Regions from separate parts of the Kineococcus sp. NBC_00420 genome, predicted to be linked through region 3. Evidence: predicted binding sites of a transcription regulator. Region 3 holds the regulator's gene; each other region holds the start of a gene.
The links. The regulator LexA, encoded in region 3, represses DNA repair genes until DNA is damaged. The targets are predictions, from matches to a motif close to TCGAACANNTGTTCGA.

Region 1 (3,227 bases), 1.3 Mb from region 3:
GCGAGCGTGGCTCCGGCCGCCTCGATCGTGCCGGTCGTGAACTGGTGGACCTGCACGCCCTGGGCCGAGCTGGTGGCCACGTAGGCGTCGAGGCTGGACAGCGTCCGCATGATGTTGGGCGGGCAGCAGGCGCAGTCGAACCACGCGCGTCGACCGTGGGTCGCGCTGCGTTCCTCCTCGGCGTGCGCACCGTGGCGCAACTGCAGCGCGTTGACGTAGAAGTACTCCGTCCCGGTGAGCGAGACCCCGGGCAGGAACGCGTTGTAGAGGGTGCGTTCGACGAGGTCGGCGTAGCGGGAGTCCCCCGTCGCCAGCAGCATCCGCCAGGTCCACTGGACGCTGCCGATCGCGGCGCAGGTCTCGGCGTAGGCCCGGTCCGGGCCGAGTTCGTAGTGGTCGCCGAACTGTTCGAAGTCCCAACGGGACCCGATGCCGCCGGTCACGTAGGTCTTCGAGGCGACCATCCCCTCCCACTGCGTGGTGAGGGCGGCGAGCAACCCGGCGTCGGAGGTCTCGGCCGCGACGTCGGCGGCACCGGCGGTGAAGTACACGGCGCGGACCGAGTGGCCCTCGGGCGAGGTCTGCTCGCGCACGGGGACGCGGTCGGAGAAGTACGTGGGTTCCTTGCCGTGCAGCCGCTCGATGATCCCCGTGCCGCGGGCGTCGACGAACCAGGTGGCGAGGTCGAGGTACTCCCGCTTCCCCGTCTCGCGGAAGAGTTCGACCAGGCCCATCTCGACGACGGGGTGGCCGTCGACCTCCTCCGTCTTGCCGGCGCCGAAGGTGGCGACGAGGTGGTCGGCCAGCTTCACGGCGACGTCGAGCAGGCGGGTCTCGCCGGTGCCGCGGTGGACGGCGACGGCGGCCTGGAAGAGGTGCCCGGCGCAGTAGTGCTCGTGGCTCCAGGGCAGGTCGACGTAGCGCTCGCCCTTCCCACGGACCTGCTGGACGGAGTCGAGGTAGCCGTCCTCGGCCTGCGCGGCGGCGGCGACGTCGCTGACCTCGCGGATCCAGGCGAGGATCTGCTCGTCCGCGCCGCGCCCGTACTCCCAGCCGGCGGCCTCGAGCCACTTGTAGACGTCGGAGTCCATGAAGATCGGACCCTTGACCTCGCCCTGCTCCGTTCCCGCGGCGATCCGCAGGTTGCGCAGGTTGCCGGCCGTCTCGAGCTTCTCGTAGCCCGTTCGGATGGCCTGGCGGCGGTTGGCCTCCTGGCGTTCGAACCAGAAGCCGCTGGTGATGCGCGAGGCGCCGAGCGGGACGGGGTGCAGGACGACGGCGGCGTCGGCCGTCGGCGCCGCGGGGGCGCCGGCGGTGCTGTTCACGGTCAGGTCGGGCCCAGCGGTCGTGCTGGTCATCAGCTCTCCATCGAGTCTCGGAAACGCCGGAACACGTTTTCTGCGGTCACCGTAGAACGCCGCTCTGGCGTCGTCAAGGGACCTGTAGTCTGCTGCGACTCACAGGGATCGGAGAGCGCGCGATGACGGAAAGCACTGTTCCGGCTCGGATCGTCGACGTCGCCGCGCTCGCCGGTGTCTCCGCGGGGACGGCGTCCAAGGCCCTCAACGGCACAGGGCAACTGCGGGCCGAGACGCGCGAACGGGTCCGCCGGGCCGCCGAGCAGCTCGGCTTCACTCCCGACTCCCTCGGGCGCGGCCTGTCCTCCGGGCGCAGCTACACGGTGGGGCTGATCACCACGGACAGCTTCGGCCGCTTCTCCATCCCCATCCTGCTGGGTGCGGAGAACGCCCTCGGGGCGGGCGAGATGAGCGTGCTGCTCTGCGACAGCCGGGACGACCCGGTGCGCGAGCAGCACTACCTGCGGACGCTGCTGGCCCGTCGCGTCGACGGGATCATCGTCACCGGCCGCCGCACCGAGTCCCGGGCCCCCATCGCGATCCCCGGTCACGTCCCGGTCGTCTACGCCTTCACCCCCTCCCAGGACCCCCGGGACACCTCGCTGACCATCGACCAGAGCGGCGGGGCCGCCGCCGCCGTCCGCCACGTCCTCGACCTCGGCCGGCGCCGCATCGCCCACGTCACCGGTCCCGAGGACCACCACGCGGCCCGGGTCCGGCGCGCGGCCGCGGAGGAGACCGCCGGGGACGCCCTCGTCGGCCCGACCCTGCACGGCGACTGGAGCGAACGCTGGGGTCGCCTCGCCGCGGACCTGCTGCTGCGCAAGCACCCCGAGCTCGACGCCATCACCTGCGGCAGCGACCAGATCGCCCGCGGGATTTGCGACGGCCTGCGCGACGCGGGCCGGACGGTGCCCGGGGACGTCGCCGTCGTGGGCTTCGACGACTGGGACGTCATCGCCCTGGCCGCCCGTCCCCCGCTGACGACGGTCAACCTGGGGCTGGAGGCGCTGGGCCGCCGTGCGGGCGAACTGCTGCTCGACGCCGTCGCCGGCACCACCTCCCCGGGCTCGACGACGATGCCCACCCGCCTCGTCGTCCGCCAGTCCACCGTCCCCGCCTGAGGGCCGTCCGGGGCGCGCCGGGAATGCGCAGCCCCTACGTTGTCGCTGCACCGTCGGGTGCTCACGGTGGGTGCCCGTTCTCAGGAGGACAGCTCAGCCATGCGACGCAGGACCCTCGGCACCATCAGCGCACTCGCCCTCGCGGGCCTCCTGGCCGCGTGCGGAGGCGGCGACACCGCGGGCTCCACCGACGACTCGCTGAGCTTCGGCACGGAAGGCACCTACGCCCCGTTCAGCTACCACGACCCGAAGACCAACAAGCTCACCGGCTACGACGTCGACGTCGCCGAGGCCGTCGGGAAGCAACTGGGCCGCAAGGTCGAGTTCTCGGAGAACACCTTCGACTCCCTCTTCGCCGGCATGGAGGCCAAGCGCTACGACGGCGTGGCCAACCAGGTGTCCATCACCGACGCGCGCAAGGCGAAGTACGTCTTCTCCACCCCCTACACGGTGTCCACGGGCGTCGTGGTGACCCGCGCGGACGACACCTCGGTGACCTCGCTGGCCGACATCAAGGGCAAGACGTCCGCGCAGTCGACGACGAGCAACTGGGCCCAGACCGCGACCGACGCCGGCGCGAAGGTCGAGGCCGTCGAGGGCCTGACCCAGGCCATGACCCTGCTCAAGCAGGGCCGCGTCGACGTCACCGTCAACGACCAGCTCGCCGTCCTCGACTACCTCAAGACCTCCGGGGACACCGGGGTGAAGATCGCCGCGAAGACCGACGACCAGACCGAGCAGGCCT
Region 2 (3,227 bases), 3.3 Mb from region 3:
TGGTGGCCCCGGCAGTACGCGCGGAGGTTGTTCGCGGTGGTCTGACCTTCCGGCCAGGGGATCTCGTGGTCGAGGTCGCAGTTGACGGCGGGGACGTGGCAGCCGGGCGCGGTGCAGTACTCATCGCGTGCGGTGATGAAGCGGCGCATGGCGTCGGTGATGGCGTAGGCCTTGGCGCCGACGTCAATGACGTCTCGGGTTCCGGGTGAGTAGATGACCTTGCGCCACATCGCGCCGGTGGTGGTGGCGAGCTCGCGAGCGACGTGGGCCGGGACGGGGCCGACGCCGTCGACGGTGGCTTCCTCGTCGTCGAGGCCGAGGAGGGTGGTCGCGTCGATGCGGACGTGGACCTGCACCGACGTCGCAGGGCGGTGGGTCCGCCCGATCACCGCGGGTGAATCAGCGGTGGCAGGTGTGGTGGGATCCGAGAGGGCGGGGACGGCGCGGTCCATGGCGTCGGTGAGCATGTCGACGATCACGTCGCGAACTCGCTGCCCGTGGGAGCGGGTGTCAGTGATGCCGGCCCTCTTCGCAGCGTCCGCGGCGTGGTCGGCGGCAGCATTGGTGTGCGCCACCAAGCGGAGGGCGAAGGCGGTGGGGGCGATGAACCCGAGGTGGCTGTGGAGGCCGTCCTCGCAGGGGGTGTGTCCCAGTCCGCGGGGGTCGTCGTTCTTCTCCAGAACGACGGATTCGTAGCCAGGGCTGAGAGCTCGGACTTTCCGGGAGCACTTGATGCCCAGTTTCCGTCCGGTCAGACCTGCCTGTGCGTGCAGGACTACCTCGGTGAGGTAGTCCTGCAGGGCCGCGGTGTAGTCCTCTCCTTGGAGGAGTTTCTCGCCCTCCTCGGCGTGGACGGAGGTGACGCGTCCGTCGGGATCGACCTCTTCGGTGAGGGTGGCGATGCGGGCGCCGAGGCGTTCGGCGTGGTCTTCGATGGTGCGGGCCTGGTAGCGGGTGACGCTGCCGTTGGCGACGGCTTGCCAGAGGGTGCGGTGGTCGTGGCCTCTGCGCCAGGCGTTGTGGATGGTGGCGCGGGCGCGGTCGAAGTCCATACCTTCGTCGCGGGAGTACTCCTCGGCGACGAGGTCGACGGCAGCCTCCCGGCGGTCGAACCCGGATCCCGTGATGGTGACGCCGCGGTCCTCGAGCTGGTCGAGGTCGGGGTGGGGGGAGTCGTGGACCATCCGGACGGTGTCGGCGACGCCGAGGAAGAAGAGGGCGTGGGCGGCGTCGGCGAAGCGGCGGTACTTGCCTGGCAGGCCGAAGGCGACCCCGGTGGGGGCCTCTTCCGTCCGCTCTGCGAGTGCCGCCGTCATGTCCTGAGTCTATCGTGTTCGAGCCTTTCGAACAAGCAAACAGTCTGTGCTGCAACGCTTTCACTGAGTCATGCAGATGCCAGCCCTTGACGGATCCGACGCTCGACCTCTATGGCGTGTCCTGCGGATCAAGAAGACGGCTGACATCGAGTCGGCGTGATCGTGCTTGCATGCGGCGGGAGAACAAACCAGTGACACCTTCGAACGCTTGTGCGAGCATGAGTGCGTCGTTCGGGAAGTACTGGCGCAGTAGCAGCTTCGTCAGCACTCCTCGATGTGCGTCTACGGGTGGAGGTTGTGTGTTCAAGTCCTTGACCATCGGATCGTCGCCGGTAGCGACCGTCGACCTGAACCTGATCTCTGTTGAAGCGACGCAGGCCACGTTCACGATGAGCGTTCGTCACGCCAGCCCCGCGACGCATGACGTCACCTCTGACCTGTTCGATGAAGCCGTCGCTTTCGGCGAAGATCCAGGCGGCCCAGCGAGGCTACGACTGACGTTGAACTTCTCTGACGGGCAGTCGGTGGACAACGTGTCCTCACTACAGCGGCAAGCCCCCACCAGCGGTGGTAGCGAACACTCCTCACCATCGGCCAGCGACTTGCCCCTGCTGGCCGGCGGTGAAGGCGGCTCGTACATGACCGACGACGACCCGACGCGAACCGCAGAACGGACTTTCCGGCTGCAGCCCCTGCCGGCGGGGAAGCTGGTGAGCATCGACTTCCGGTGGCCGGGACTGCAGATCCCTGACACGCGCACCGGGTGGACGTAACCCTTCTCGAGTCCGCCGTAGTTCCGTCGCGATTCCGTGGTGGTTCGACTCACGTCGTGGCGCGGTTCATCGAAGGTGCAGCATGATGCAAGCGAGGATCACCTCGTGCGGAAGTAGGCAGCGCGTTTGGTGTAGCGGGTGGCGAAGGCGCGGAACTGTTTGAGCCGGTTGATGCAGCGCTCGACGACGTTGCGCTGACGATAGATCTCGGAGTCGAAGGCGGGTGGCCGTCCACCGGCGGAGCCCTTGGTTTAGCGCCGGGCGATCTGGTCGCTCTTCTCCGGAATGGTCGCTTTGATGCGTCTGCGCCGCAGCGCTTTGCGTGTGGGGCGTGGGTGTAGGCCTTGTCGGCGATGACCCGCTCGACGTTCAGGCGTCGGTTGTCCTCATGCCCACTGCCGCGCAGCGCGGCCAAGGCGTCCAGCAGTGGCAGCAGTTGCGGGTTGTCGCCGGCCTGACCCGGGGTGAGGATCACTGCGAGCGGTGACCCGGACGCGTCGACGGCCAGGTGCAGCTTGGACGTCATCCTCCGGGGAGCGCCCGAGGCACTCCCCCTCGACCGCGAGGGTTTCGATCCAGGATGCACAGCCCCCTTCTTCCGGGCACCGGCTGCTTGCTGGTGGGCCCGGACGTGGGTGGAGTCAATGCTGACCACCGCAGCGACGGCTTCATCGAAGGAACCGATGGAGTCGTCCTTGACGACGACCTCGGCCAGGATCCGATCCCAGGTCCCATCGGCGGTCCACTTCCGTAGCCGCTCATGCGCTGCCTTCCACGGTCCGCAACGTTCTGGGAGGTCCCGCCAGGGTGTGCCGGTCCGCAGCTTCCACAGGATGGCGTTGAGGACCTGGCGGTGATCGGGCCAGCGCCCACCACGTTGCACCATATGGAGGCAACAGCGGTTCGATCGGCCATCTGTGCCCATGCCTTGTTGGTGACCTCGCCCCGGCCTACTCCACCCACGGGGTCATGATGACGCAGCTACGAGATCCGCAGGACATGCCTCTGGACGGCGAACCGCTGTGCAGAGGCGAACAGCACGGGCCGGTGCCGGGGCGTCCCGACGGTTCCCCGCCTACTGCTGGAGCGGCAGGATCGTGGCGAGCGAGTCCAGGGCGCCCAGACGGTCCTCACCGAC
Region 3 (3,227 bases):
ACGCCGCGGTGCGCCTCGCCCAGGGGGCGGGGCGGTTGATCCGGGCCACCGGTGACCGCGGTGTCGTCGCGGTGCTCGACTCGCGGCTCGCGACGGCCCGCTACGGCGGGTTCCTGCGCGACAGCCTGCCCGACTTCTGGTCCACCACCTCGACCCCCACCGTGCTGGAGGCGTTGCGGCGTCTGGGTAGCGGTGGCTGACGCCGTGCGTCCGGGGTGGCATGCTCGTGAGGTGGCCACCGTCGGCTTCCTGCACACCGCGCACGCCCACGTGCGCGCCTTCCGCGATCTCCTGAACGAGCGGGACGACACCGTCGCCGACCGTCACCTCGTCGACACGGGCCTGCTCACCACGGCGCGGGACCGCGGGATCGACAGCGTCCGTCCGGCGTTGGCCGACCGGCTGCGCCGACTGGTGGGGGAGGGCGCGGACGTCGTCGTGTGCACCTGCTCGACCGTCGGCCCGACGGCCAAGGCCGTCGGCGCCGAGATGGGTCTGCGCGTCGTCCGGGTCGACCGTCCGATGGCCGAGGCCGCCGTCCTGGCCGGGCGGCGGATCGCGGTCGTGAGCTCGCTGGCCGAGGCCGCGGCGACCGTGCTGCCGCTGCTGCGCGAGTGCGCGGAGACCACCGGTCGGGCCGTGCAGCTGATCGAGGTCCGCTGCCCGGACACCTGGTCGTCCTTCGAGTCCGGTGACGTCCTGACCTACACGACCGGGGTCGCGGAGGCCGTCCGGACCCAGGTGCGGGCGCTCGACCCACCCGTGGACGTCGTCGTCCTGGCGCAGGCGAGCATGGTCGACGCCGCGCCGTTGCTGCGCGACCTGCACGTGCCGGTCCTCACCTCGCCCCGGTTGGCGATCGAGGCGGCCGTCGAACTGGTGACCTCGCTCAGAGGCTTCGCAGCACGGCCGTGACCTTGCCGAGGATCGTCGCCTCGTCGCCGTCGATCGGGGCGAAGAGGGGGTTGCGGGGCATCAGCTGGACGTGACCGTCCTTGCGCTGCAGCACCTTCACCGTCGCCTCGCCGTCGATCATGGCGGCCACGACGTCACCGTTCTCGGCCGTCGGCTGCTGGCGCACGACCACCCAGTCGCCGTCGCAGATGGCGGCGTCGATCATCGACTCCCCGACGACCTTGAGCATGAAGTGCTCGCCGGCGCCGACGAGCTGCGCGGGGAGCGCGAAGACGTCCTCGACCAGCTCCTCGGCGAGGATCGGGCCACCGGCGGCGATCCGGCCGACGACCGGGACGTAGCGCGGACGCGGGCGGCCGTCGGCCGCGGTGGCCTCGAACCCGTCGATGGTGCCGCGGGCCGACGCCGGCGAGACCACCTCGAGGGTCCGCGGACGGCGTGGGTCCTTGCGCAGGTAACCCAGCTTCTCGAGGGTCTTCACCTGGTGCGCGACGCTGCTGGGGCTGGTGAGGCCGACGGCCTGACCGATCTCGCGCATGCTCGGCGGGTAACCCCGCTGCTCGACGCACTCCTGGATGGCGGCGAGCACCCGACGTTGGCGGTGGGTGAGCCCGTCGCGGCCGTAGGGACCGTCGGGGAAGTGGTGGATCGAGGCCATCGGCGCCACCTGTTCGGTGTCGCCGGATCCGTCCAGCGCGTCGGCCACGTCACTCTCCCTGTCGTTCCGCGTGAGTCGTACGACCGGGCCCCGTCCTGGGGTCCGATCCACGTCACGGTAGTCATCCGGGGGTCGAGGATCAAACACGTGTTCGAACCGGCGTGTCGGGGCGCCACCGGACGACGCCGCCCCGCGGGGTGTGGGACGGCGCCGGTGGGTCCGGAGGTGGGGTGGATCAGGCGAGGGTGAAGTGGCTGACGAGCTCGCTGAGTTCGTTGGCGGTGCGCGAGACCTCACCAGCGGTGGTGGCCGTGTGGGTCGCCCCCGCCGTGGTCTGGTCCGCCGCAGCGGCGATGCCGGAGATGTTCAACGCGATCTCCTGACTCCCCGAGGAGACCTCGGTGACGTTGCGGACCATCTCCGAGGTCGTGGCCGACTGCTCCTCCACCGCCGCCGCGATGGTGGCCTGCAACCCGTCGATGCGGGCGATGACCTCACTGATGCCGCCGATGGCGAACGCGGCCTCGGTCGCGTCAGCCTGGGTGGCCGCCACCCGCGTGGTGATGGACTCCGTGGCCCGAGCGGTCTGCTGGGCCAGTTCCTTCACCTCCCCGGCGACGACGGCGAAGCCCTTGCCCATCTCCCCCGCGCGGGCGGCTTCGATGGTGGCGTTCAGGGCGAGGAGGTTCGTCTGCTCGGCGATGGAGGTGATGAGCTTGACGACGTCGCCGATCTCGCGGGAGGAGGCGGAGAGGCGGTCCAGGATCTCCGAGGCCTGCGACGCGCTGGACACGGCGTCGGCGGAGACCGAGGAGGCCTCGGCGGTGGAGGAGGCGATCTCGCGGATCGCGGCGGTCATCTCCTCCCCGGCCGCGGCGACGGTGCCGATGTTGGCGGAGATCTCCTCGGTGGCGGCGGCGACGACCTGGGTCTGGGTGGCGGATTCCTCGGCGCCGGAGGAGAGCTGGGTGGCGACGGTGGTCAGTTCCTCGGAGGAGCCGGCGAGGGTCGCGGCGGAGTCGGAGATGCGGCGCATGGTGGTGTTGAGGCGGTCCATGGTCACGTCGAGGGCAGCGCCGACACGGCCGACCTCGTCGGTGGTGGTGGAGCCGACGCGCTGGTTCAGGCGCCCCTCGGCGAGGCCCTGCACGACGGTGAGGGTGCGGGCCAGGGGGCGGGCGATGGAGCGGGAGATGACGACGGCGACGACGACGGCGATCGCGAGGGCGAGGGCGCCGATGACCAGCAGCATCACGACGGCGGCGTGGTAGTCGGCGGAGCCGGCGGTGGCCATGGCGGTCGCGGCGTCCTTCTCGTGCTTGGCCGCGGTGGCCAGCAGCGGCAGCAGCTGGTCGGTGACGGGGGTCGTCGTGGCGCTGCGCCGGGCGACGAAGCCGGCACGGTCGTTGTTGCGGACCAGTGTCACGAGCTCGACCCGCGCCGCGCGGTACTGCTTGACGAGGTCTTCGATCCGGGCCCGGTCCGCGGCCGGGGTGGCCGGGCTGGAGGCCTGGTAGGCGCTCCACGCCTGGTCGTAGGCCGTGTCGTCCTCGCCCATCTTGGTCAGCGACGCCTCGGTGGCCTTCGGGTCGTCGTTGATCGCGGCGTTGACGATGTCCATCCGCAGGGTGAGGAAGGAGGTGCGGACCTCGCC

Region 1: a site for LexA is predicted at 1,386-1,401, ahead of OG218_RS10775 (glycoside hydrolase family 127 protein). Genes of this name have one in related genera too.
Region 2: a site for LexA is predicted at 1,517-1,532, ahead of OG218_RS20480 (HNH endonuclease signature motif containing protein). Genes of this name have one in related genera too.

The regions. Positions count from the first base shown of each region.
Region 1 is NZ_CP107930.1:2,213,007-2,216,233, forward strand. Features, by position in the region: gene OG218_RS10775 (glycoside hydrolase family 127 protein) at 1-1,358, opposite strand, end outside; gene OG218_RS10780 (LacI family DNA-binding transcriptional regulator) at 1,481-2,482, shown strand; gene OG218_RS10785 (transporter substrate-binding domain-containing protein) at 2,582-3,227, shown strand, end outside.
Region 2 is NZ_CP107930.1:4,150,053-4,153,279, forward strand. Features, by position in the region: gene OG218_RS20480 (HNH endonuclease signature motif containing protein) at 1-1,316, opposite strand, end outside; gene OG218_RS20485 (hypothetical protein) at 1,616-2,089, shown strand; gene OG218_RS20490 (IS5 family transposase) at 2,139-3,014, opposite strand; gene OG218_RS20495 (LLM class flavin-dependent oxidoreductase) at 3,165-3,227, opposite strand, start outside.
Region 3 is NZ_CP107930.1:867,251-870,477, reverse strand. Features, by position in the region: gene OG218_RS04310 (ATP-dependent DNA helicase) at 1-200, shown strand, start outside; gene OG218_RS04305 (aspartate/glutamate racemase family protein) at 232-915, shown strand; gene lexA (transcriptional repressor LexA) at 890-1,573, opposite strand; gene OG218_RS04295 (methyl-accepting chemotaxis protein) at 1,809-3,227, opposite strand, start outside.